2 regions of the Rhizobium sp. R693 genome follow, and region 1 is predicted to be linked to the other one. Evidence: predicted binding sites of a transcription regulator. Region 1 holds the regulator's gene; the other holds the start of a gene.
The links. Region 1 encodes HrcA, which represses chaperone genes, less so after heat shock. Its sites were predicted from a motif close to GTTAGCACTCNCNNNNNGNGAGTGCTAAC; they were not measured.
Positions count from the first base shown of each region.

Region 2: a site for HrcA is predicted at 7,790-7,818, ahead of groES (co-chaperone GroES). Genes of this name have one in related genera too.

Region 1 covers NZ_LOKY01000012.1:148,073-159,674, forward strand. The annotation lists gene ATY79_RS12625 (nucleoside hydrolase) at 111-1,055, shown strand; gene grpE (nucleotide exchange factor GrpE) at 1,079-1,699, opposite strand; gene ATY79_RS12635 (GFA family protein) at 1,916-2,350, shown strand; gene hrcA (heat-inducible transcriptional repressor HrcA) at 2,356-3,444, opposite strand; gene rph (ribonuclease PH) at 3,620-4,339, shown strand; gene ATY79_RS12650 (VOC family protein) at 4,336-4,752, shown strand; gene rdgB (RdgB/HAM1 family non-canonical purine NTP pyrophosphatase) at 4,760-5,404, shown strand; gene hemW (radical SAM family heme chaperone HemW) at 5,413-6,615, shown strand; gene ATY79_RS12665 (DMT family transporter) at 6,612-7,529, opposite strand; gene gcvA (transcriptional regulator GcvA) at 7,746-8,630, shown strand; gene ATY79_RS12675 (TonB-dependent siderophore receptor) at 8,766-10,946, shown strand; gene fhuF (siderophore-iron reductase FhuF) at 10,952-11,602, shown strand, end outside.
Region 2 covers NZ_LOKY01000045.1:182,229-193,830, forward strand. The annotation lists gene hisS (histidine--tRNA ligase) at 1-1,154, shown strand, start outside; gene ATY79_RS23765 (ATP phosphoribosyltransferase regulatory subunit) at 1,156-2,274, shown strand; gene hisG (ATP phosphoribosyltransferase) at 2,274-2,969, shown strand; gene ATY79_RS23775 (DoxX family protein) at 3,051-3,473, opposite strand; gene ATY79_RS23780 (glutathione binding-like protein) at 3,689-4,399, shown strand; gene ATY79_RS23785 (hypothetical protein) at 4,464-4,910, opposite strand; gene groL (chaperonin GroEL) at 5,721-7,361, opposite strand; gene groES (co-chaperone GroES) at 7,435-7,731, opposite strand; gene chrA (chromate efflux transporter) at 8,056-9,468, shown strand; gene ATY79_RS23805 (TIGR01459 family HAD-type hydrolase) at 9,572-10,420, shown strand; gene ATY79_RS23810 (bifunctional riboflavin kinase/FAD synthetase) at 10,448-11,431, shown strand.

The DNA.
Region 1 (11,602 bases):
CGCCGCCTCGCATCAAAACCTGCCCGTACCGGCTGTGCCGATTTGCGACGGGAATATAAATAAACGGTGCATGCCAGGAAGACGCGCACCACGAGGATGGAACGATCGGAATGGCAGACCCTAGAAAGATCATCATCGACACTGACCCCGGCCAGGACGATGCCGCCGCCATCATGCTGGCCTTTGGCAGCCCGGAGGAACTCGCCGTTCTCGGGATCACCACCGTCGCCGGCAATGTGCCGCTGTCCTATACGAGCCGCAACGCACGCATCGTCTGCGAACTCTGTGGCCGGACCGATACGAAAGTCTTTGCCGGCGCCGACAAGCCGATCGCGCGCAAGCTGGTCACCGCCGAGCACGTGCACGGCAAGACCGGCCTCGACGGCCCTGTCCTCGACGAGCCTGTCATGCCGCTGCAGGCGCAGCATTCCGTGGATTTCATCATCGAGACACTGCGCAGCGAGCCGGAAGGCACGGTGACGCTGTGCACGCTTGGGCCACTGACCAACATCGGCCTGGCTTTCCAGAAGGCGCCCGACATCATCCCGCGTGTCCGCGAACTGGTCATGATGGGTGGCGGCTTCTTCGAAGGCGGCAACATTACGCCGGCGGCCGAGTTCAACATCTACGTCGATCCCGAGGCCGCCGACATCGTCTTCCGTTCCGGTGTTCCGATCGTAATGATGCCGCTCGACGTCACGCACAAGCTTCTGACGCGCAAGGACCGCGTCAAGCGCATGGCCGATCTCGGCACGCGCCCGGCCATCGCCATGGTCGAGATGCTGGAATTCTTCGAACGTTTCGATGTCGAGAAATATGGTTCCGACGGCGGTCCGCTGCACGATCCGACGGTTATCGCCTACCTGCTGAAGCCTGAGCTTTTCAAGGGCCGGACCTGCAATGTCGAGATCGAGGTAAAATCGGCACTGACAGTCGGCATGACCGTCGTCGACTGGTGGCACGTCACCGACCGCAAGCGCAATGCGCGGGTCATGCGTGATGTCGATGCGGACGGCTTCTTCGATCTGCTGATCGAGCGTTTCGCCCGCATCTAATGCCTATAGGGGCGCCAGAGAGATCAGGCGTCCTTCTGGTCGAAAACCGAATTGGTTTCGGACTCGACGAGCTTCGGGCCGCCCTTGGCGACGCCGACCATGGCAGGACGCAGAACGCGTTCACCGATGGTGTAGCCGGCCTGAACGACCTGTACGACCGTGTTGTTCGGCACATCAGGGTTCGGCACTTCGAACATGGCCTGATGGAAGTTCGGATCGAACTTCTGGCCGACCGGCTCCAGCTTGCGGACACCGTGGCGCTCGAGCGCAGACAGCATCGAGCGCTCCGTCATCTCGACGCCTTCGATCAGCGTTGTCAGACCGGCGTCGGCGGCAGCCTTCGCTTCCTCCGGAATCGCATCGATGGCGCGGCGCAGGTTGTCCGAGACAGCCAACATGTCTCGAGCAAAGCCAGCGGCTGAGTAGGTCTTGGCGTCCTTGACTTCCCGCTCCGTGCGGCGGCGCAGGTTATCCATCTCCGCGGCAAGGCGCAGATAGCGGTCGCGCAGCTCTGTATTCTCGCCCTTCAGAAGTTCCAGCGGATCGGGCTGTGCTGTGGCTTCGTTCTCGACGTTTGCGGCGGCGTCCGCTGCGGCTTCGACCGCGGCTGCGTCTGGTCCGTTCTTCGTCGTTTCGTCAGTCATGACGTTCTCCGGTGATTGGTGTCTTTTAGGATGTGCCCGATATCGAGCTTTGACGGGCAAAAATCAAGTCTGCGTGACCGAAAAGCACGTGATGCAGGGCAACTCGTGCAGGGTTGATCGAGAGGGCTAGCTTGACTTGCCCGCTCTAAAGTCATTTATTTTAGCCGTATCTAAATCTTTGGTGCTTCGACCTTTCCAGGTCAGGGAGCTGCTACCATGAGCGATCAGAAAAGCTATTCCGGGCGCTGCTTCTGCGGCGCCGTGGAGATTGTTGCTACCGGCGAACCGGTGGCTATGGGTTATTGCCACTGTGCCTCCTGTCGACATTGGTCGGCGGGGCCAGTCAACGCCTTCACGCTCTGGCAGCCGCACACTGTCCGCGTTACCAAAGGCGGCGAGCACGTGGAGGGCTACCAGAAGTCCGATACGAGCGTGCGGAAATTCTGCGAGTTGTGCGGCGGGCATCTCTACACCGAGCACCCCACCTGGGGCGTCACCGACGTTTACGCGGCACTTCTGCCCGATCTCGACTACACTCCGACGCTGCATGTGAACTATCAGGAAAGCGTGCTGCCTATCCGTGACGGTCTGCCGAAATACAGAGACATGCCCGCGGAGATGGGTGGCTCTGGCGACATGATGCCGGAGTAGCTGTCCTACTTCGCGCCGCGTGACAATCGTGTCATCAGCTGAGCAGTATAGTCGACCATCGGGACAATGCGTGAGTAATTGAGCCGCGTCGGCCCGATGACGCCGACGGCACCGACAATGCGGTCGTCGTCATCACGATAGGGCGCGACGATCAGCGACGAGCCGGAGAGCGAGAAGAGCTTGTTTTCCGAGCCGATGAAAATACGCACGCCCGGCCCGCTCTCGGCGAGATTGAGAAGCTCCAGCAGGCTGTCCTTCTTTTCGAGGTCGTCGAAGAGCATGCGCAGGCGGTCGAGATCGTCAGCGCCCGCGAGACCGGCGAGGAGATTGGCGCGACCGCGAATGATGAGCTGGGCCGGCTTGCCTTCGTCGGCACTGCCGGACCAGACGGCGATGCCGCGCTCGACGAGATCCTGCGACAGTGTATCGAGTTCGCTGCGCACCTCGTCCTTCAGTCGGCTTAATTCATTTCGCAGTTCCGGCAGCGTCTGGCCGGTCATGTGGGCGTTCAGGAAGTTGGCGGCCTCGGTCAATTGCGACGACGTCACGCCGGCCGGGAGCTCGATGATGCGGTTTTCCACCTGGTCGTGATCGCCAACGAGGACCGCAAGCGCCTTGGTTGGCTCAAGCCGGATGAATTCGACATGCTTGAGAACGGGATCGCTTTTCGAGGTGATAACAAGTCCGGCGCCGCGCGAAATGCCCGAGAGCATGCGGCTAGCCTCGTTCATCATCAATTCCATCGGATTGTCACGGCTTTCGGCGCGCACCTGGCGGTCAATGCTAGCGCGGTCCTCGGCCGAGAGGTCGCCGACCTGCATGAAGGCATCGACGAAAAAGCGCAGGCCCATCTGCGTCGGCAGACGACCGGCACTGACATGCGGCGAATAGATGAGGCCGAGTTCTTCCAGATCGCTCATCACGTTGCGCACGGACGCCGGCGATAGCGACATCGGCAGGATGCGCGACAGGTTGCGGGAGCCGAGCGGTTCACCCGTTTCCAGATAGCCCTCGACGATGCGGCGAAAGATTTCCTTAGAGCGTTCATCCAGCGCAGCCACTGCATCTGAAACCGACGTCGATCTGAACTCCATGAAACCTTGCGTACCCGTGCTGACGATGATCGGACAAAATATAGCCAATCTCCCCGCAGCGGCAAAAGGGAAATTGCAAATGGGCGCTGCCAATCGTAGAAGCTCTCAACACCATAGCACGCATGATTTATCCGAAGGCTGCTTGTGTCTTCGGCATGACGATTAGGAGAGTAGTATGCGGCCCTCAGGCAGAAAAACCGACCAGATGCGCAAGGTCTCTTTCGAGCGCAATTTCTCCAAGCACGCGGAAGGTTCCTGTCTGGTGAAGTTCGGCGATACGCATGTGCTGTGCACGGCTAGCGTCGAGGAAAAGCCGCCGGCATGGCTGCGCAACACCGGCAAGGGTTGGGTCACGGCCGAATACGGCATGCTGCCGCGCGCCACCGGCGATCGCATGAAGCGCGAGGCGGCATCGGGTAAGCAGGGTGGCCGCACGCAGGAAATCCAGCGGCTGATCGGCCGCTCGCTGCGCGCCGTCGTCGACCTCAAGGAGCTCGGCGAGCGCCAGATCACCCTCGACTGCGACGTCATCCAGGCTGATGGCGGAACGCGCACGGCATCGATCACCGGCGCCTGGATCGCGCTTTACGACTGCCTCAAGTGGATGGAGAGCCGCAACATGCTCAAGGTCGAGCGCGTACTCAAGGACCATGTCGCGGCCATCTCCTGCGGCATCTTCGCGAACCAGTCGGTGCTCGACCTCGACTATCTCGAAGACTCCTCGGCCGAGACCGACGCGAACTTCGTGATGACCGGAGCCGGCGGCATCGTCGAAATCCAGGGCACGGCCGAAGGCACGCCTTTCACCGACGAGGAATTTGCTTCGCTGATGGCACTCGCCAAGGGCGGTATTGCCGAGCTCGTCGCCATGCAAAAGCAGGCGATCGCCGGATGAACGACATGCTGGAAGGCATGCTGGAGACGGCGCTCTATGCCGATGATCTCGACAAGGCCGAAGCCTTCTATGAAGGCGTTCTCGGTCTTTCGAAGATCTCGCGGGGCGGCAACCGGCATGTCTTCTTCCGCTGCGGCGCCGGCGTGCTGCTGATCTTCAACCCCAAGGAAACGATCAAGCCGCCCTCGCCCACCGCGCTGCAGGTGCCGCCGCACGGAACGACGGGTGCAGGGCACGCCTGTTTCCGCGTCTCTGGGGGAAATCTCGATGTGATCGCCGCCCGGCTGAAGTCCGACGGTGTCGCCATCGAATCCGAAGTCACCTGGCCGCAAGGCGGCCGATCGATCTATTTCCGCGATCCGGCGGGCAACAGCCTCGAATGCGCTGAAGCCCGCATCTGGGGAATCGAATAGGACAATCATGCGCAAGCTCGAAACCAAGACCATCGTCGTTGCCAGCCACAATGCCGGCAAGATCCGGGAAATCCAGGACCTGATCGGCCCGTTCGGCTTCACCGCGAAGTCAGCGGCTGAACTGAGCTTCGTGGAGCCTGACGAAACTGGCACCACCTTCGAGGAAAACGCGAAGATCAAGGCGCTCGCTTCTGCTGAAGCCTCCGGGCTACCGGCGCTGTCGGATGATTCCGGCCTCGCCATCGATGCGCTTGGCGGCGACCCTGGCGTCTACACCGCCAACTGGGCCGAGAAGCCGGACGGCACCCGCGACTTCACGATGGCGATGGAAAAGGTCGAGGCAGCAATGGACAAGGCCGGCGCCTCAACGCCGGAGCAGCGCACCGCCCGCTTTGTCAGTGTGCTCTGCCTTGCCTGGCCGGACGGCCACACGGAGCTTTTCCGCGGCGAAGTCGAAGGTGCTGTCGTCTGGCCGCCGCGCGGCAGCCAGGGCTTCGGCTACGATCCGGTCTTTCAACCCGAGGGCTATGACACTACCTTTGGCGAGATGAGCGCGGAAGAAAAGCACGGCTGGAAGCCGGGCGATACAGAAGCCCTGTCGCACCGCGCCCGCGCCTTCAAGATTTTCGTCGAAACCTGCCTGGAAGCCTAAGGGCAAACGTGGACATATTGGAACAGCCTGACCTGACGCGCTATGCCGCTCTTCTGCCCGATACCGGCGAACCCGGCTTCGGCGTCTACGTGCATTGGCCGTTCTGTGCCGCCAAGTGCCCCTATTGCGATTTCAACAGCCATGTCCGCCACCAGCCGGTCGATCAGGAGCGCTTCACCGCGGCCTTCCTGAAGGAGATGGCGATGGTACGCCAATTGAGCGGACCGAAGACGGTGACGAGTATCTTCCTCGGCGGCGGCACGCCGTCACTGATGAACCCTTCGACGGTTTCGGCCATTCTCGACGGCATCGCCAAACATTGGCATGTGCCCGATGGCATCGAAATCACCATGGAGGCCAACCCGTCCAGCGTCGAGGCGGAGCGTTTCCGCGGCTATCGCGCCGCCGGCGTCAACCGTGTCTCGCTCGGCGTCCAGGCGCTGAACGACCGCGATCTGAAGTTCCTCGGCCGATTGCACGACGTTGCCGACGCCTTGAAGGCGATCAAGTTGGCGCGTGACATCTTCCCGCGCATGTCCTTCGATCTGATCTATGCCCGCCCGAACCAGACCGTCGACGAATGGGAACGCGAGCTGAAGGAGGCGATCTCCTACGCGGTCGACCACCTCTCGCTCTACCAGCTGACGATCGAGGAAGGCACGCCCTTTTACGGCCTTCACAAGGCTGGCAAGCTTATCGTTCCGGATGGCGATCAATCGGCGCTGCTCTATGAAGCGACGCAGGAAATCACCAATAGAGAAGGGCTGCCTGCCTATGAGGTGTCGAACCACGCGCGCCCGGGTGCGGAAAGCCGCCACAACCTCACCTACTGGCGCTATGGCGACTATGCCGGCATCGGCCCCGGCGCCCACGGGCGGCTGACGCGCGGCAGCATGAAGATCGCGACCGCGACCGAGCGGAAGCCGGAAAGCTGGCTCGATCTCGTCGAGCGCGACGGCCATGGCACCATCGATCAGGAGCAACTCGGCTACGAGGAGCAGGCGGACGAACTGCTGCTGATGGGGCTGCGCCTGAAGGAAGGCGTCGATCTCGCCCGCTGGCAGCAGCTTTCCGGTCGCGATCCCGACCCGAAGCGGGAAGAGTTCCTGCTGGAGCACGGCTTCATCGAGCGGATCGGCAATTCCAGGCTTCGCTGCACGCCATCAGGGATGCTGATCCTCGATTCCGTGGTCGCCGATCTCGCCTGCTAGGCAGGTCGCTTTCTGCCAAGCGAGAACAACCGCCCGTCGATCGCCGCAAGGCCAATCGCGATCATCGCCATGCCGATCAGGTGCTTGGCCTGCAGCTGCTCGCCGAGAATAGCCGCTCCGAGCAGGATGGCGCTGACGGGGATCAGGAAGGTCACGAGCATAAGGTTCGTCGCGCCCGCAGTTGCCAGGATCCGAAAGAACAGCACATAGGCAATCGCGGTCGACAGCAGGGCCAAGCCCAGCAATGCCATCCAGGTTTCGAATGATGGGGCGGCCAGCGTCCAGGGCTGGTCGACAACGAGCGCGATCGGCAGCATCAGGAGCGTCGAGGCGGTGACCTGCCCTGCGGCGGGAATGAGCGGCGCCATGCCCATCTGGCGAAAAAGGCGACCGAAGATACCGGCAAAGGAATAGGAGAGTGCCGCACCCAGCACGGCAAGCTGCGCCAGCACGTTCGAGCCGAGATCACGCAGCACATCGAAGCCGATCATATAGGCGACACCTGCAAAGCCGACGAGGACACCGAGCAGGCGGTTGCCGGTCATCTTTTCGTCGGCAGTCAGGAAGTGCGCGACAACGACGCCGAACAGCGGCGTCGTGGCATTCAGGATTGAAGCAAGGCCGCTTGCGATATGCGTCTGGCCCCAGACAATGAGGCAGAACGGGATCATGTTGTTCAGGACGCCCATGCCGAAGAAGGCCGCCCAAGCCCTGCCGTCGCGCGGCATGAAGTGGCCGGTTGCCCGGACGATCACGTTCAGCGCCAGAGCGGCGATCAGAACCCGGCCCGTGACGATCGTGAACGGCGGCAGGGTCTTCACCAGAATGCCGTTGAAGAGGAAGGAGCCGCCCCATAGCAGGGAGAGCACCAGCAGCATTCCCCACTCGGCAAAGCCCATCTGTTTCTGCTGCATCATCTTCTCCCTAGTCAGCCTGCCACCGGAATACATCCCGTCACAGGCTGCCGCCACCCGATTGTTGCGCGGCGCGGACGTGGCAATTCTCGATTTATTCTCGCTCATCACAAAGCTTGAGTCAGCTTTTGCGACGGCTTTCTTCCTGATATTATTGTGGTGTCTGCCGAGAGGCAAACGAGTCTTTCTCGATCCATGATATAGCTGCGCTAAACCATGAGTGACTATCTCCCCTCTCTTTCGGCGCTTCGAGCCTTCGAAGCTGCTGCCCGGCACCTCAGTATGACGCTCGCGGCAAAAGAGCTCAACGTCACGCCAGGCGCCGTCAGCCTGCAGATCCGCGACCTGGAGGCATCGCTTGGCGTCAAGCTGTTCGAGCGCAAGACCCGTGCGCTCGCCTTGACCGTGGAGGGTGCGGACTACTTCTCGACGCTCAGAGCTGCATTCCGTCTCGTCAGGGAAGCGACGGCTGCAATCACGGCGCGGGGACGCGGCGCCGTTCTCAACGTTACCTGCACGGCGGGATTTGCGACCTACTGGCTCGTGCCTCGTCTTGGACGTTTTGAGGCGATGCACCCTGAAATCGACGTGCGTATCAGCGCATCGCACCGCGTGCTCGATTTTCAGCGTGACGGCATCGACCTTGCAATCCGCCACGGCCTCGGCGGCTATGACGGCCTGATCAGCGAGCGGCTCGTCGATGACGAGCTCGTGCCAGTCTGTACGCCAGGGCTTGCCGCTGAACTGGGGGACCATCCGTCGCCAAGCGCGCTCACTCGTTTCCAGTTGATCCACGACGTCTATCGCCATGACTGGCAGCTCTGGCTGGAGGCGGCAGGCGCCACGGGGGTCGACCCCTCGCGCGGGCCGATCTTCATGCATGGCAACGGAGCCTATGACGCGATGAAGGCCGGGCTGGGCTTTGCCTTGATGCGACGATCGTTCCTTGAGCGGGACCTGAAGGAAGGCGCGGTGGTCACGCCCTTCCCGCTTGGCATCGCAAGCCGACTTGCCTTCCACCTCGTCTATCCGGGCCTTGCGCTGGAGCGACCGGCCGCGGCCGCCTTCCGTCGCTGGCTGCTGTCGGAGGCGCAAGCCTGAGCTGACTGTGGCCGATTTGTCATACAAATCGCAAAGTGGAGTAGATTATTCATGAAATTGGGTTTTCTTCGGGCGTTTTCTTGACTATTAAGCTCCAGATAAATCCACGATGAGCATACCCGGTGCAATAAGCCAATGAATAATCTCCGCTTTTCCTCTCGAATCCTCTCCACATCAGCATTGACGGGCGTGGCGCTCATCCATCTTCTTGCGCCAGCCGCAGCTCAGGATGCCACGGGACAGCAGCAGGACAGCGCGACGGTTCTTGAAGATATCATCGTCAATGGCGGCAGCGGCGGCGTGATCCAGGCAGACGGATATGTCGGCAAGAGCAGCGCGACAGGCACGAAGACCGACACGCCCTTCATCGAGGTGCCGCAGTCGATTTCGTCCGTGACCGAGCAGCAGTTGAAGGACCGCAACCCGCAGACCCTGCTTGATACCGTCGCCTACACGCCGGGCACGCGCGTCGGCGCTTATGGCTTCGATCCGCGTTTCGATTCGTTCTCGGTGCGCGGCTTCGACGTGACTTATACCGGGATCTTCCGCGACAACCTTCGCCAGCCCGGCGCAGGTTCGTCACTCTTCAAGACCGAGCCTTACGGCCTCGAGGGAGTCTCGATCCTCCGTGGCCCTTCCTCGGCGCTGTATGGGGCGACGGGCGCAGGCGGCCTCTACAACCTCATCACCAAGCGGCCGACGGAAGAGCCTTTTCACGAGGTTCAGCTGCAGTATGGCACCGAACAGCGCTATCAAACCCAGTTTGACGTCTCAAGTCAGGTCAACAATACGGACCCCTTCTATTATCGTCTGACGGGCCTCTACCGCGATGCCAATACAGAGCAGATCAGCGTTCCCGACGACCGCGTCTATATCGCGCCAGCCTTCATGTGGAAGCCGGACGAAGACACGAAACTCACCATTCTCGGCGAATACTCACGAACCAAGACTGGCGGCACGGCAGCGTACTACAATGACCCGGCCGGCAACGTAACGGACTTTTTTGCAGGCAATCCGGCCTTCAACGACTCGGTCCAAAACCAGGCTCGCATCGGCTACGAGTTCGAGCATCGACTGAACGATGTCCTCGTCTTCCGTCAGAACGCCCGCATCTCGACACTCAACATCGACGCCGATTGGGCCTTTGCCTACGCGCCCAACAAGGTCGATCCAAGTCTCCTCGACCGCAGCGCCGGTACGTTCGACGAGCGGCTGACGGCCTTCGTCATCGACAATCAGTTGGAAGCCCAGTTCGAAACGGGCGCGATCGACCATACGCTGCTTGCCGGCCTGGACCTGACCAAGCTGCACTGGCGCTCGCTCGATGGCCGTGGCGTCTCGCCGCCGCTAGACACCAACAACCCGACGGCAGGAGCTTTCGTTGCACCGATCGATTTCGACACGCGTACCGTCCAGGACCAATGGCAAGTCGGCACCTATTTGCAGGATCAGATCCGTTATGACACATGGATACTGACCCTTGGAGGTCGCTACGACTGGGTCTCGACGGACACCGACAATACCGACCTCAGCACGAATGCGCTGACGAGCATTTCGCAAAAGGACAAGGCATTCTCCGGCCGCATCGGCCTGGGCTACGAAACGGATTTCGGCGTCGTACCTTATGCCAGCTATTCCACCGCCTTCGCACCCAATGCCGGCATCAACCAGGAGACGGACCAGCCCTTCAAACCGACGGAAAGCGAACAGGAAGAGATCGGCGTCAAGTACCTGCTGCCGAACAGCAATACGCTGCTCACGGCAGCGCTGTTCAATATCGACCAGAAGAACAGCCTCTACTACGAGGTCGTGAACCTGCCGACCGGACCGGCCAACATACAGGTGCAGCGCGGCAAGATTCGCTCCCGTGGATTGGAACTCGAAGCAAATACGAGCCTCGACAACGGCCTGTCCCTGGTGGCGTCGTACACTTACACCGACACCGAGATCCTGGAGGGAACGACCGGGACGGTTGGCAATTCCGTTTCGTCGGTTCCGAGGCATATGGCTTCGCTCTGGGCGAACTATACCTTCCAGGAGAGTAGCCCGATCTACGGTCTCGGCATCGGTTTCGGCACTCGGTATCTCGGCAAGAGCTACACCAGCGACGCCAACACGGCCCAGAACGGTTCACGCGTCCTCTTCGACGCCGCCGTCAGCTATGATTTCGCGGCGCTCGACAAGAAATACGAGGGCCTGAGCCTGCAGGTGAACGCCACCAACCTCTTCGACCGCCGCGAGCCCGTCTGCTCGGCTGGCTTCTGCTACCGCGACCAGGGCCGCACCGTCATCGGTAGCCTGCGTTACAGATGGTGAGCTTGATGGCGAGCGCGCGGCACCATATCGCTGATCCGGACCACAGCGCCTCGGTCCTCTCGCCGGCCTTTGCTGGCGAGCATGCATGGTGCAGCGAGAAGATGGCTCTTTCCGCCGACTTGCCCGACGGGATACCGCTGCCGCTCTTCTTCGGCGATGGTGGGTTCGAGCAGGCGATTGACCGTTATGCAGAGGCCTGCGGCGACAGTGACCGGCGCGCCATCGTCTCGATGTGGTCGTTGTACTACTTCTCCGCCCTCTCCATTCCCTATGTGCTGGCTCGCCGCCTTGCCGCGCAGGAGCTTCCCGTCGCCTTCGACGGGATGACAATCGCATTGCAGGACGATGGCCTGCCACGGGCGTTCGGCGTGCCGCATCGGGGCCGGAATGCCGGAGGTCACGAGGAGGACGGCTTCGAAGCCATTGGGCCGTTGCTCGAGGAACATATCCCGGAGGCCGTCAGGAAGCTTGCCGCCTCCGGCATTTCGGCCAAGCTGTGCTGGAACAATGCCGCTGTGTATCTCGACTACGTGCTGCGGTTGACACGGCCGCCTGAAAGCCCGGATCTCACGATCTTTGTGCGCGGCTGCCTGCCCGATGGTGGCGTCAATCCTCTTTGCGGCAGCCTCCGGTATGTCGAGGAAGACGGAGAGCGT
Region 2 (11,602 bases), on a different contig from region 1:
ACGAGAAGCCCGGCCCCGGTCGCTTCCGCCAGTTCATGCAGTTCGACGCTGACACCGTCGGTGCGCCTGGCGTGCAGGCCGATGCGGAAATGTGCATGATGATGGCCGATACGCTGGAAGCCCTCGGCATCAAGCGCGGCGATTACGTCATCCGCGTCAACAACCGCAAGGTTCTCGACGGCGTTCTCGAAGCGATCGGTCTTGGCGGTGATGACAAGGCCGGCCAGCGTCTCAACGTGCTGCGCGCGATCGACAAGCTCGACAAGTTCGGTCCGGAAGGCGTCACGCTCTTGCTCGGCCCCGGCCGCAAGGACGAGTCCGGCGACTTCACCAAGGGTGCCGGCCTTGATCGGACCCAGATCGACAAGGTTCTCTTCTTCGTCGGCATCAAGGACTACACCGAAAGCGCCGCGCAGCTTGCCGAGCTGGTTGCCGGGACGTCCAAGGGCGGCGAGGGTGTCGAGGAACTGAATTTCATCGGCGCATTGGTACGAAGCGCCGGCTACCAGTCCGACCGCATCAAGATCGACCCCTCCGTCGTCCGCGGCCTCGAATACTACACTGGCCCGGTCTACGAGGCGGAGCTCACCTTCGACGTCACCAACGAGAAGGGCGAGAAGGTTGTCTTCGGTTCCGTCGGCGGCGGCGGTCGCTATGACGGCCTCGTATCCCGCTTCATGGGTCAGCCGGTTCCGGCCACCGGCTTCTCTATTGGCGTCTCGCGCCTGATGACGGCGCTCAAGAATCTCGGCAAGCTCGGCCAAGCCAAGGTCGTCGAGCCGGTTCTCGTGACGGTCATGGATGGCGACGTCGACGCCATGGGCCGCTACCAGCGCATGACGCAGGAACTGCGCAAGGCCGGTATCCGCGCCGAGATGTTCCAGGGCAACTGGAAGAAGTTCGGCAACCAGCTCAAATACGCCGATCGCCGCGGCTGCCCCGTTGCCATCATTCAGGGCGGCGACGAGCGGGCGCAAGGCGTCGTGCAGATCAAGGACCTGATCGAGGGCAAACGCCTGTCGGGTGAGATCGAGGACAACGCCAGCTGGCGTGAGGCGCGCGTCGCACAGGAAACTGTTGCCGAAGGCGATCTTGTCGCCAAGGTAAAGGAAATTCTGGCGGCGCAGGCCGAAGACCGGAAGAGGGCGGGCTGAGATGGCCCTTATCAACCTGCCGGACTTCTCCGGCGAGCTCCTTGCAGAGTTTGCGGCGCGAAAGACGGAGCGGGTGGACACGCCCGTCATTCAGCCGGCCGAACCGTTTCTCGATATCGCTGGTGAGGATCTTCGTCGGCGCATCTTCATGACTGAAAGCGAGACGGGCGCCAGCCTCTGCCTGCGCCCGGAGTTCACGATCCCCGTCTGTCTGCGCCACATCGAGAGCGCGACCGGCACGCCGAAGCGCTATTCCTATCTCGGCGAGGTCTTCCGCCAGCGACGCGAAGGCGGCAACGAGTTCTATCAGGCCGGGATCGAGGATCTTGGCGACATCAACATTGCCGCGGCCGATGCGCGGGCGATCGGTGATGCGATCGGCGTGCTGGAGCGTGTCGTTCCCGGCAAGCGTCTTGCAGTGACGCTCGGCGATCAAGCGGTCTTCGAGGCGGTCGTGCAGGCGCTTGGCCTGCCGCTCGGCTGGCAGAAGCGGCTGATCCACGCGTTCGGCAATATGAGCCAGCTCGAGGCTCTGCTGGCGAGCCTTGTCAGCCCTCAGTTCGTGACCGGGCTGAGTGACGAGATCGCGCAGCTGATTGCCGCCGACGACGAAGCCGCACTGGTCGCGCATATCGATGCGACCATGCAGGCGACGGGCTATTCGACGAACGCCAGCCGCTCGCCACTGGAAATCGCGCGTCGCTTGAAGGAAAAGCTGATCCTCTCCGAAACGCGCCTCGATGACGCGGCCTTCCGCGTGCTTGAGGAATTCCTGTCGCTGAACGTGCCGCTGATCAATGCCTCGGCGGCGCTCGCTGGCTTTGCCGATGCCGCGGGCCTCAAGCTCGGCAACGCGCTGGCGCGTTTCGACGGCCGCGTGGCGGCTCTGGCGAATGCCGGCGTCGATTTGGCGCTGATCGACTACCGAGCAGCTTTCGGCCGTCCGCTGGATTACTACACCGGTCTGGTTTTCGAGATTGGCGTCCAGGGCACGTCGGCGGTTCTCGCCGGTGGGGGCCGTTTCGATCGCCTGATGACCTTCCTTGGCGCCAAGGAACGCATTCCTGCCGTCGGCTTCTCGCTCTGGCTGGATCGCATCGAAGCCGAGAGGGCTGCCTGATGACGATTACTATCGCACTGCCCTCCAAGGGCCGCATGAAAGACGATGCCTCGGCGATCTTCGAACGCGCCGGCATCAGGATCACCGCTGTCGGTAACGATCGTTCCTACCGCGGACGCGTCGAAGGCTGGGACGACGTCGAAGTCGCCTTTCTCTCCGCCTCCGAGATTTCTCGCGAGCTCGGCAACGGCACCGTCGATTTCGGCGTCACCGGCGAAGACCTCGTTCGCGAGGGCCTGGCGGAGGCCGACAAGCGTGTGGAGTTGTGCGCACGTCTCGGTTTCGGCCATGCCGATGTCGTGGTTGCCGTTCCTGAAATCTGGCTCGACGTCGACACTATGGCCGATCTTGGCGATGTCGCCTCCGATTTTCGTGCCCGCCACGGCCGCCGCCTGGCGATCGCCACCAAATACTGGCGGCTGACGCAGCAGTTCTTCTCCAGCCAGCATGGCATCCAGCTTTATCGCATCGTCGAAAGCCTTGGGGCAACGGAAGGGGCGCCAGCCTCGGGCTCGGCCGATATCATCGTCGACATCACCTCGACCGGCTCGACCCTTCGGGCGAACAACCTGAAAGTCCTGTCAGACGGTGTCGTCCTTCGCTCCGAGGCTTGCTTCGTCAGGGCACGGAAGGAAAGCCACGCGAATGACGCGACAGTTCAGCGGTTGATCGACGCCGTTCGTTCGGCGCTCTGACGCATCTTCGAATAATCGCATAAAAAAACCCGCCGTCTCGTGAACGGCGGGTTTTTCATGCCTGGGAGGATGCCTGATCGCTTAGGCGGCTGCGTAGGCGCCGCGACGTGCGTCGAGCGAGTAGACGCCCGGGCCGTAGGTGGCGAGCAGGATGTAGGCGCCGGCCAGCGTGATGTTCTTCATGACCATGATCTGGTTCAGGATGTTAACCAGTTCCGTGCCGCTGGCGTAGGGCAGGTGGAAGAGAACGGCCGTGAACACACAGAAGCCAGCCAGCAGCCAGCCGACGATCTTCGTCTGGAAGCCAACGAGAACGGCAAGGCCGGTCAGCAGTTCGAAGGCGCCTGCGAGATAGGCGAGGGCGGTCGCTGCCGGAAGGCCAGCCCCGGCGATCATGCCGGCAGTGCCAGCCGCATCGGCGAGCTTGCCGAAGCCTGCCAGGATGAACATGAAAGAGAGTAGGATGCGGGCGCCAAGAATGATGAGGTTGTTGGTATTCGACATGGGACGTTGTCTCCGTTTGAATGACGTCTGAGGTCGTTGTGCCCCCGGCACGCTATCAACCTCGATGCCACTTTGTCGCCTTTTTTTGCCGTAGTGGAAAGATAGACGGAAGGGGACACTTTGTTCTCTAATATTGAACGACAGATAGTGAGTAGGCAGCCTTGCCATCGGCGTTGGCCCTCTTCTATGTTCGGCCACCCAAGATGGAGGCCCCAATGGCAGATCTTTCCGCTTTTCCAATCACGACGCGCTGGCCAGCAGCAAACCCGGACATTATCCAGCTTTACTCGTTGCCGACGCCGAACGGCGTGAAGATATCGATCGCGCTCGAGGAACTCGGCTTGCCCTATGAGCCGCATCTGATTTCGTTCAGCACCAATGACCAGAAATCTCCGGAATTCGTGTCGCTCAATCCGAACGGGCGTATTCCAGCGATCATCGATCCCAATGGTCCGGACGGAAAGCCGATCGGCCTTTTCGAATCCGGTGCCATCCTGCTCTATCTCGCCGAGAAGACCGGCAAGCTCATTCCGTCAGACGCGGCCGGGCGCTACGAGACGATCCAGTGGGTCTTCTTCCAGATGGCCGGAATCGGGCCGATGTTCGGGCAGTTCGGGCATTTCTACAAGTTCGCGGCCGACAAGGTCACGAACAACTCCTACCCGATGGAGCGCTACCGCGACGAATCCAAGCGGCTGCTCAGTGTGCTGGAAGCACGGCTGCAGGGCCGGCAGTGGATCATGGGTGATCTCTACACCATCGCCGATATCGCCACATTCCCGTGGCTCCGGGGCGCCGATATCTTCTACGGCGGCCGGGAGGTGCTGGACTATAAGAGCTTCCCGGCTGTCATGGACTGGCTCGAGCGTTGCATCCTCCGGCCGGCATCCGGAAAAGGCCTGAGTATACCTGCGCGACCTGAGTAAAGCCGAAGCAAGATAGCGACAAGAGCCGGTCCCACAGGGGCCGGCTCTTGTCTCGTGGACGCTGCTATTGGCGGCGCGCAAACTCGTTGCCGACATTGGTCTTGAAACGCGGAAAGACGAAAACGCCAAGCATGCTGCCGTGGTAGGCATCGTCATGCCCGTTCGACTCGCCCATGCAGAACAACGGCTGACGGAAGCCATTCGACATTATGATCGTCGTCGAGAAGCAGAAGGACGACGAAAGCGTAGCGGCCTGCTCGAAGAGTTCCAGGATGTGTGCGTGATCCTTGGGGTCATAACAGCGCATGAGGCTGAGAAGCCCGCATTCCCGGGCCGGTAGCCCGTGCAGCAGGGCGCTCGATTCCTTGAGGTGGATCACGCCGCTGGAAAAGTCTGCGACCCAGGTTTCCGAAATGGAAAACTGCGCCAGCATTTCAGGATCGTGATTGCTGATATCCAGTGAGCCCGGCATGAGCGGTGCCGCGGCGTTGGTTTTCGCGATTTTGAACAAGTTTTTCCCCAGCTTAGGTACAGCTTCCCCCGCTGCACGTCCGGCAAAAATGAGCAGGTTCAAGCTGCACCGCGCTTCATGCACGGGCACCTGCGAAATGGGGTCTGGATTGCCGGTTCTTCTAACGGAACCGTTTCCAATTTCGCCGAAAGCTTACACAACTTATGATGTATCGTCGGGAGGGGTTCTTCCCGAGCTCGGTCTCGCGCTCTTGTGGTCGGGATCGTTGTCGGTCGCGACCGTCGGCCGATGAACGCGCGCCGAATGCAGCGCGGATTTATAGGCACTTTTATGCAAACGGCAACCGGCTTTTTGCATGCCGCTGGTCTCTACTGTGAGTGGAAAGGGAGCTTGCGGTGGTGTGGAGATTAAAAGAAAGCCAAAAGACTGCAATTTTTGAGGGTGTAAACGGTTTCAGTTGCCGTCGATGCAGTCAAATCTGCATGAAATTGCATCGAAATGGAAAACAGCCTCCGGACGAAAAAATGCAAACCCGCAAGCTTTGCGAAAGCCTCGCCAAACGCGAGCTACGCTCAGATATCTGCTTAAACGTTTCAGCTAACAATTGAAAAACACGCTCGACCGCAATCCCGCGAATCAGAGTCGAAACGAAAAAGGGCGGTCCGAAGACCGCCCTTCCTGTTCCGGGAAAACCGGAGATAGATCGATGAAGCTTTATGGACGACTTCAGCGATAGGCTTTCGCCTATCACATTATGTCCATGCCGCCTGTTCAGCGCGCTTGTCGCACTGAACCACTTGAAGTGCATGGGCGAAGCTTTACGGACATACCTGCGATAGGCTTTGCCTATCACATCATGTCCATGCCGCCCATGCCGCCCATGCCGCCTGGCATGCCAGCCGGAGCGTCCTTCTTCGGCAGCTCGGCAATCATGGCTTCGGTGGTGATCAGCAGCGAAGCAACCGAAGCTGCGTCCTGCAGAGCCGTGCGAACAACCTTGACCGGGTCGACGATACCCATGGCGATCATGTCGCCATATTCGCCGGTCTGAGCGTTGTAACCGAAGTTGTCCTGGCCCTTTTCGAGGATCTTGCCGACAACGATCGAAGCTTCGTCACCAGCGTTCTCGGCGATCTGACGGGCCGGAGCCTGCAGAGCGCGGCGAACGATGTTGATGCCGGCTTCCTGGTCGTCGTTCTCGCCCTTGACCGAGATCTTGGCGGAGGAACGCAACAGGGCAACGCCGCCGCCCGGTACGATACCTTCCTGAACAGCAGCGCGCGTCGCGTTGAGCGCGTCGTCGATGCGGTCCTTCTTTTCCTTCACTTCGACTTCCGTCGAGCCACCGACGCGGATGACGGCAACGCCACCAGCGAGCTTGGCAAGACGCTCCTGCAGCTTTTCGCGGTCGTAGTCGGAGGTGGTTTCTTCGATCTGGGCCTTGATCTGGGCAACGCGGCCTTCGATGTCGGACTTGGCGCCCGAACCGTCGACGATCGTCGTGTTTTCCTTGGAGATCGAAACCTTCTTGGCGCGGCCGAGCATGTCGAGCGTGACCGACTCGAGCTTGATGCCGAGGTCTTCCGAGATGACCGTGCCGCCCGTGAGGATCGCGATGTCTTCGAGCATGGCCTTGCGGCGGTCGCCGAAGCCCGGAGCCTTGACAGCAGCAATCTTCAGGCCGCCGCGCAGCTTGTTGACGACGAGCGTAGCAAGAGCTTCGCCTTCGACGTCTTCAGCGATGATGAGGAGCGGCTTGCCGGTCTGAACGACAGCTTCGAGAACCGGGAGCATAGCCTGGAGGTTCGAGAGCTTCTTCTCGTGCAGGAGGATGAAGGCGTCTTCGAGGTCAGCAATCATCTTTTCCGGGTTGGTGACGAAGTACGGGCTGAGGTAGCCGCGGTCGAACTGCATGCCTTCGACGACTTCGAGTTCGGTTTCAGCGGTCTTGGCTTCTTCGACGGTGATAACGCCTTCGTTGCCGACCTTCTGCATTGCTTCAGCAATGTCGAGACCGATCTGCTTTTCGCCGTTTGCGGAGATCGTGCCGACCTGGGCAACTTCTTCCGACGTGTTGATCTTCTTGGCCTTGGCCTGGAGATCCTTGACGACTTCGCTAACAGCGAGGTCGATACCGCGCTTCAGGTCCATCGGGTTCATGCCGGCAGCAACTGCCTTGGCGCCTTCGCGGACGATTGCCTGAGCGAGAACCGTTGCGGTCGTCGTGCCGTCGCCGGCGATGTCGTTGGTCTTCGAAGCAACTTCGCGGACCATCTGGGCGCCCATGTTTTCGAACTTGTCTTCCAGTTCGATTTCCTTGGCGACCGAAACACCGTCCTTGGTGATGCGCGGAGCGCCGAAGGACTTGTCGATGATGACGTTACGACCCTTCGGGCCGAGCGTTACCTTCACTGCGTCAGCGAGAATGTCGACGCCACGCAGCATCTTTTCGCGCGCGGTGCGGCCAAACTTGATTTCTTTAGCTGCCATGATTGAAACTCCTGAATTCGAGTTGTCCGGGCTTTGGGCCCGTAGCTAAAATCGGAAAGGGGAAAACGGCTGATTAGCCGATGATGCCCATGATGTCGGCTTCCTTCATGATCAGAAGGTCTTCCCCGTTGATCTTGACTTCGGTGCCGGACCACTTGCCGAACAGAACGCGATCGCCAGCCTTGACGTCGAGCGCGACGACCTTGCCGGACTCGTCACGAGCGCCGGAACCGACGGCGACGATTTCGCCTTCCTGCGGCTTTTCCTTGGCGGTGTCTGGAATGATGATGCCGCCCTTGGTCTTTTCTTCGGACTCAACGCGGCGAACGACGACGCGATCGTGAAGGGGGCGGAAATTGGTGGTTGCCATTGTCTAATCCCTCGATCAAATGACACTCGCGGGCCGAGAGCGGCCCGCACGGATGGGTGTTAGCACTCCTCATTGGTGAGTGCTAGCGAGGCAGCATTTAGGAGTGGCCTATCGGGGAGTCAAGAACGGCCGCAATTTTTCTTTGCCGTCCTCGCAAACAGCCTTAACAGCACATCCTTGTCGGAAGTGCGACAGGCTGCGCGGTGATCAAGCTTTCCGTGAGCTTCTATCTCTGAAAAAGCTAAGTGCAGCCCTTTGGCGCCCGGATTGTCGTAAAGGCGTGCCGATGATATCGAGCGCCTTGGGGCGAGAGGGGCGACAACCGTGAACGAGGCGATCGCGGCAGAGGAAAGCGTGGCGGTACCGACGCTGCGACAGGCAGCGCGCGTCTGGGCGCGGATTGGCTGTCTGAGCTTCGGCGACCCGACCGGCCAAATCGCTCTCATGCATAGGACCATCGTCGACGAGAAGCGCTGGATCTCTGAAGAGCGCTTCCTGCTTGCGCTGAATTTCTGCATGCTGCTGCCAGGGCCCGAGGCCCAGCAACTAGCCACCTACATGGGCTGGCTGATGCACGGCATACGCGGTGGCCTTATTGCCGGCCTGCTGTTCATATTGCCTGGCTTCCTTGTCATCCTGGCGCTGTCGAGCCTGTACGCCGTCTTTCAGGAAGCGACCTGGCTTCCTGCGCTCTTCTTCGGTGTGAAGGCGGCGGTCGTGGCAATCGTCATCGAGGCATTGCTCCGGATGGGACGCCGAGCGTTGAAGGAACGCTTTCATTATTATGTGGCCGGAGCATCGTTCCTGGCTCTCTTCCTTCTGAACTTGTCGTTTCCCCTGGTTATCATCCTGGCCGGAGCAGCAGGTCTGCTATGGACGAGGCATCGCCAGCGTCGATTGGCAGCGCCAGCCTTTCCGCGAACCTCTCCGCACAGGCGTTTTCCGGCGGTAACGACGCATGCGATCGCAAAGCCGCTTGTAGTGCTCGTGCTCTGGATCCTCGTCTGGCAGTCACCGCTCTTTTTCATTCGTGGCCTCGACGCGCCTACGGATCTGATCGCCGAAACGCTGAGCGGCGAAACCAACGTCTTCGGTGCGATCTTCGTCTTCTTCTCCAAGATGGCCGTCATTACCTTCGGAGGCGCTTACGCCGTTCTGACCTATGTCGCGCAAGTCGCCGTCGGTCATTACGCCTGGCTTCAGCCCGGTGAGATGCTCGACGGACTGGCACTTGCTGAGACGACGCCCGGGCCGCTCGTCCTTGTCCTCTGCTTTGTCGGTTTTCTCGCTGGCTACCGCAACCCCGTTGCCATGGCGCCGCTGGCCGGTGGTGTTCTCGGCGCCTTCCTCGCCGCATGGGCAACGTTCGTGCCGAGCTTCGTCTGGATCTTCGCCGGGGCTGCCTACATTGACAGGCTGCGGAACAATGAGAACCTCTCGGCCGCCCTTTCGGCGATTGCAGCGGCCGTGGTCGGCGTCATTCTCAATCTTGCCATATGGTTCGGCCTGCATGTGCTTTTTGCCGAGGTCGGTCGCGTGGCGCTCCTTTCCGGCAAGACCGGGCTGCCGATCGTCAGCGTCGCCTGGCCACAGTGGTGGACGCTCGATCTCGCGGCGCTCGGGATATTCGTGCTGGCGTCCGTCGTGCGCTTTCGCTTCAAGGTCGGCATCCTGGCAGTCATCGGCGTGTCCACCGCTGCGGGTCTGTTGGTCAAGGCTGCCATCGCCGTCCTCTAGTCGATGGGTTCCGGTTTTTTGCAGTTGCTCACTGCAAAATGCCTTGCCATCGCGGCATGCCTTTGCGATGTCAGCCGTGAGTTAACGAGATCGGGAAATCGGAATGGCCAAGCGGATCGAGAACTTTGCGGAAATCACCAGCCAGTATGATGCGGTGTTCTGCGATGTCTGGGGTGTCCTGCACAACGGCGTCGATCCCTTCCCGAAGGCGGCGGCTGCACTGGAGGCAGCGCGTGCGGAAGGACTGACCGTCGTTCTCATCACCAATTCGCCACGCATCGCTCCGCAAGTTGTGGCGCAGCTTCGCCAGATCGGTATCCAGAACGGCGCCTACGACCGGATCGTCACATCGGGCGACGTGACGCGCGGCCTGATTGCCGAGGGGCCGAAGAAGGTGTTTCTGCTCGGACCGGATCGCGACCTGGCAATCATCGAGGGGCTTGGCGTGGAACGCGTCGATGCCAGGGATGCGGACTCCGTCGTCTGCACCGGCTTTTTCGACGACGAAACTGAGGCTCCGGAAGACTACACCGAGATGCTGAAGGCGTTCCAGGCGCGCGGTGTGCCGATGATCTGCGCCAACCCTGATCTGGTTGTCGAGCGCGGCCACAAGATCATTCCCTGCGCCGGTGCGATGGCGGCTTACTACAATCAGCTCGGTGGACAAACGCGCATCGCGGGCAAGCCGCACAAGCCGATCTATGATGCCGTATTGTCGGTCGCCCGCGAGGCGCATGGCGAGTTTCCGAAGAGCCGCGTCCTCGCGATCGGGGACGGGATGCCGACCGATGTGCGCGGCGCTCTCGATTATGGCCTCGACCTCCTATATATCAGCGGCGGCATCCATGCGAAGGAATACACGCTGAATGGAGAGACCGATGAGGCGATCCTCACGGCCTACCTAGAGCGCGAAAAAGCGACCCCGAAGTGGTGGATGCCCCGTCTCGCATAAAGAGCCCCGCACAAGAAAAGCCAGCCGATGACCGTTTTTCACCGCAACGAAACTCGCGAACCCTTGCCGGACCACCTGCGTGGTGGTGTGATTGCCATTGGCAACTTCGACGGCGTGCATCGCGGGCATCAGTCCGTGCTGAACCGGGCCCTGGAGATATCGCAGCAGCGTGGCATTCCGGCACTGGTCCTGACCTTCGAGCCACATCCGCGCACTGTCTTCCGTCCCGATCAGCCGGTCTTTCGTTTGACGCCCGCACCGCTCAAGGCGCGTATCCTCGAGGCGATCGGCTTCAATGCGGTCATCGAATATCCCTTCGACAGGGAGTTTTCGCAGCGTTCCGCCGATGATTTCATCCATTCGATCCTCAAGGATTGGCTCAGCGCATCCGAGGTCGTGACGGGGTTCAACTTTCATTTTGGGCGTGGCCGGGAAGGCGGTCCGGCCTTCCTGATGGATGCCGGTCAAAAATACGGGTTCGGCGTTACGCTGATCGACGCATTTCGCGACGAGAATACCGATGTTGTCTCTTCGAGCCATATTCGCGAACTGCTGAAGGACGGCAACGTTAGCGAGGCGGCCGCAATGCTCGGCTATCACTTTACAGTGGAAGCGGAAGTCATTGGCGGCGAGAAGCTTGGTCGCCAGCTCGGCTTCCCGACCGCAAACATGCAATTGCCTGCTGAAGCCGATCTGAAGGCCGGCATCTATGCCGTTCGCTTTCGTCTTGCCGATGGCACACTGCATGATGGCGTCGCCAGCTACGGTCGCCGTCCGACGGTCACGGACAATGGTGCGCCGTTGCTCGAGACCAACGTTTTCGATTTCAGCGGCGACCTTTACGGGCAGATCTGTTCCGTTTCCTTCTTCGGCTATCTGCGACCCGAACTGAAGTTCGATGGCCTCGATCCGCTTGTGGAACAGATGAACCGCGACAAGGAAGAGGCAAGGGCACTGCTTGCCGGCGTGCGGCCGCTCGGTGAACTCGACCTCAAGATCTGCTTCCACTGAATTTGGGACGGCGGCGCTTGCTACGCGCTCATCGGCGTTCGCCCGCGACACCATGAAATCCCTCTTCCTTTTCCCTGCAAAAGCGCCTATGAACCGGCGCGATGAACAAGTTCCGGCTGGCGATCACGATACGAATTATCGGCCCGGCCTTCCGCGCGCGCTAAGCGGCCG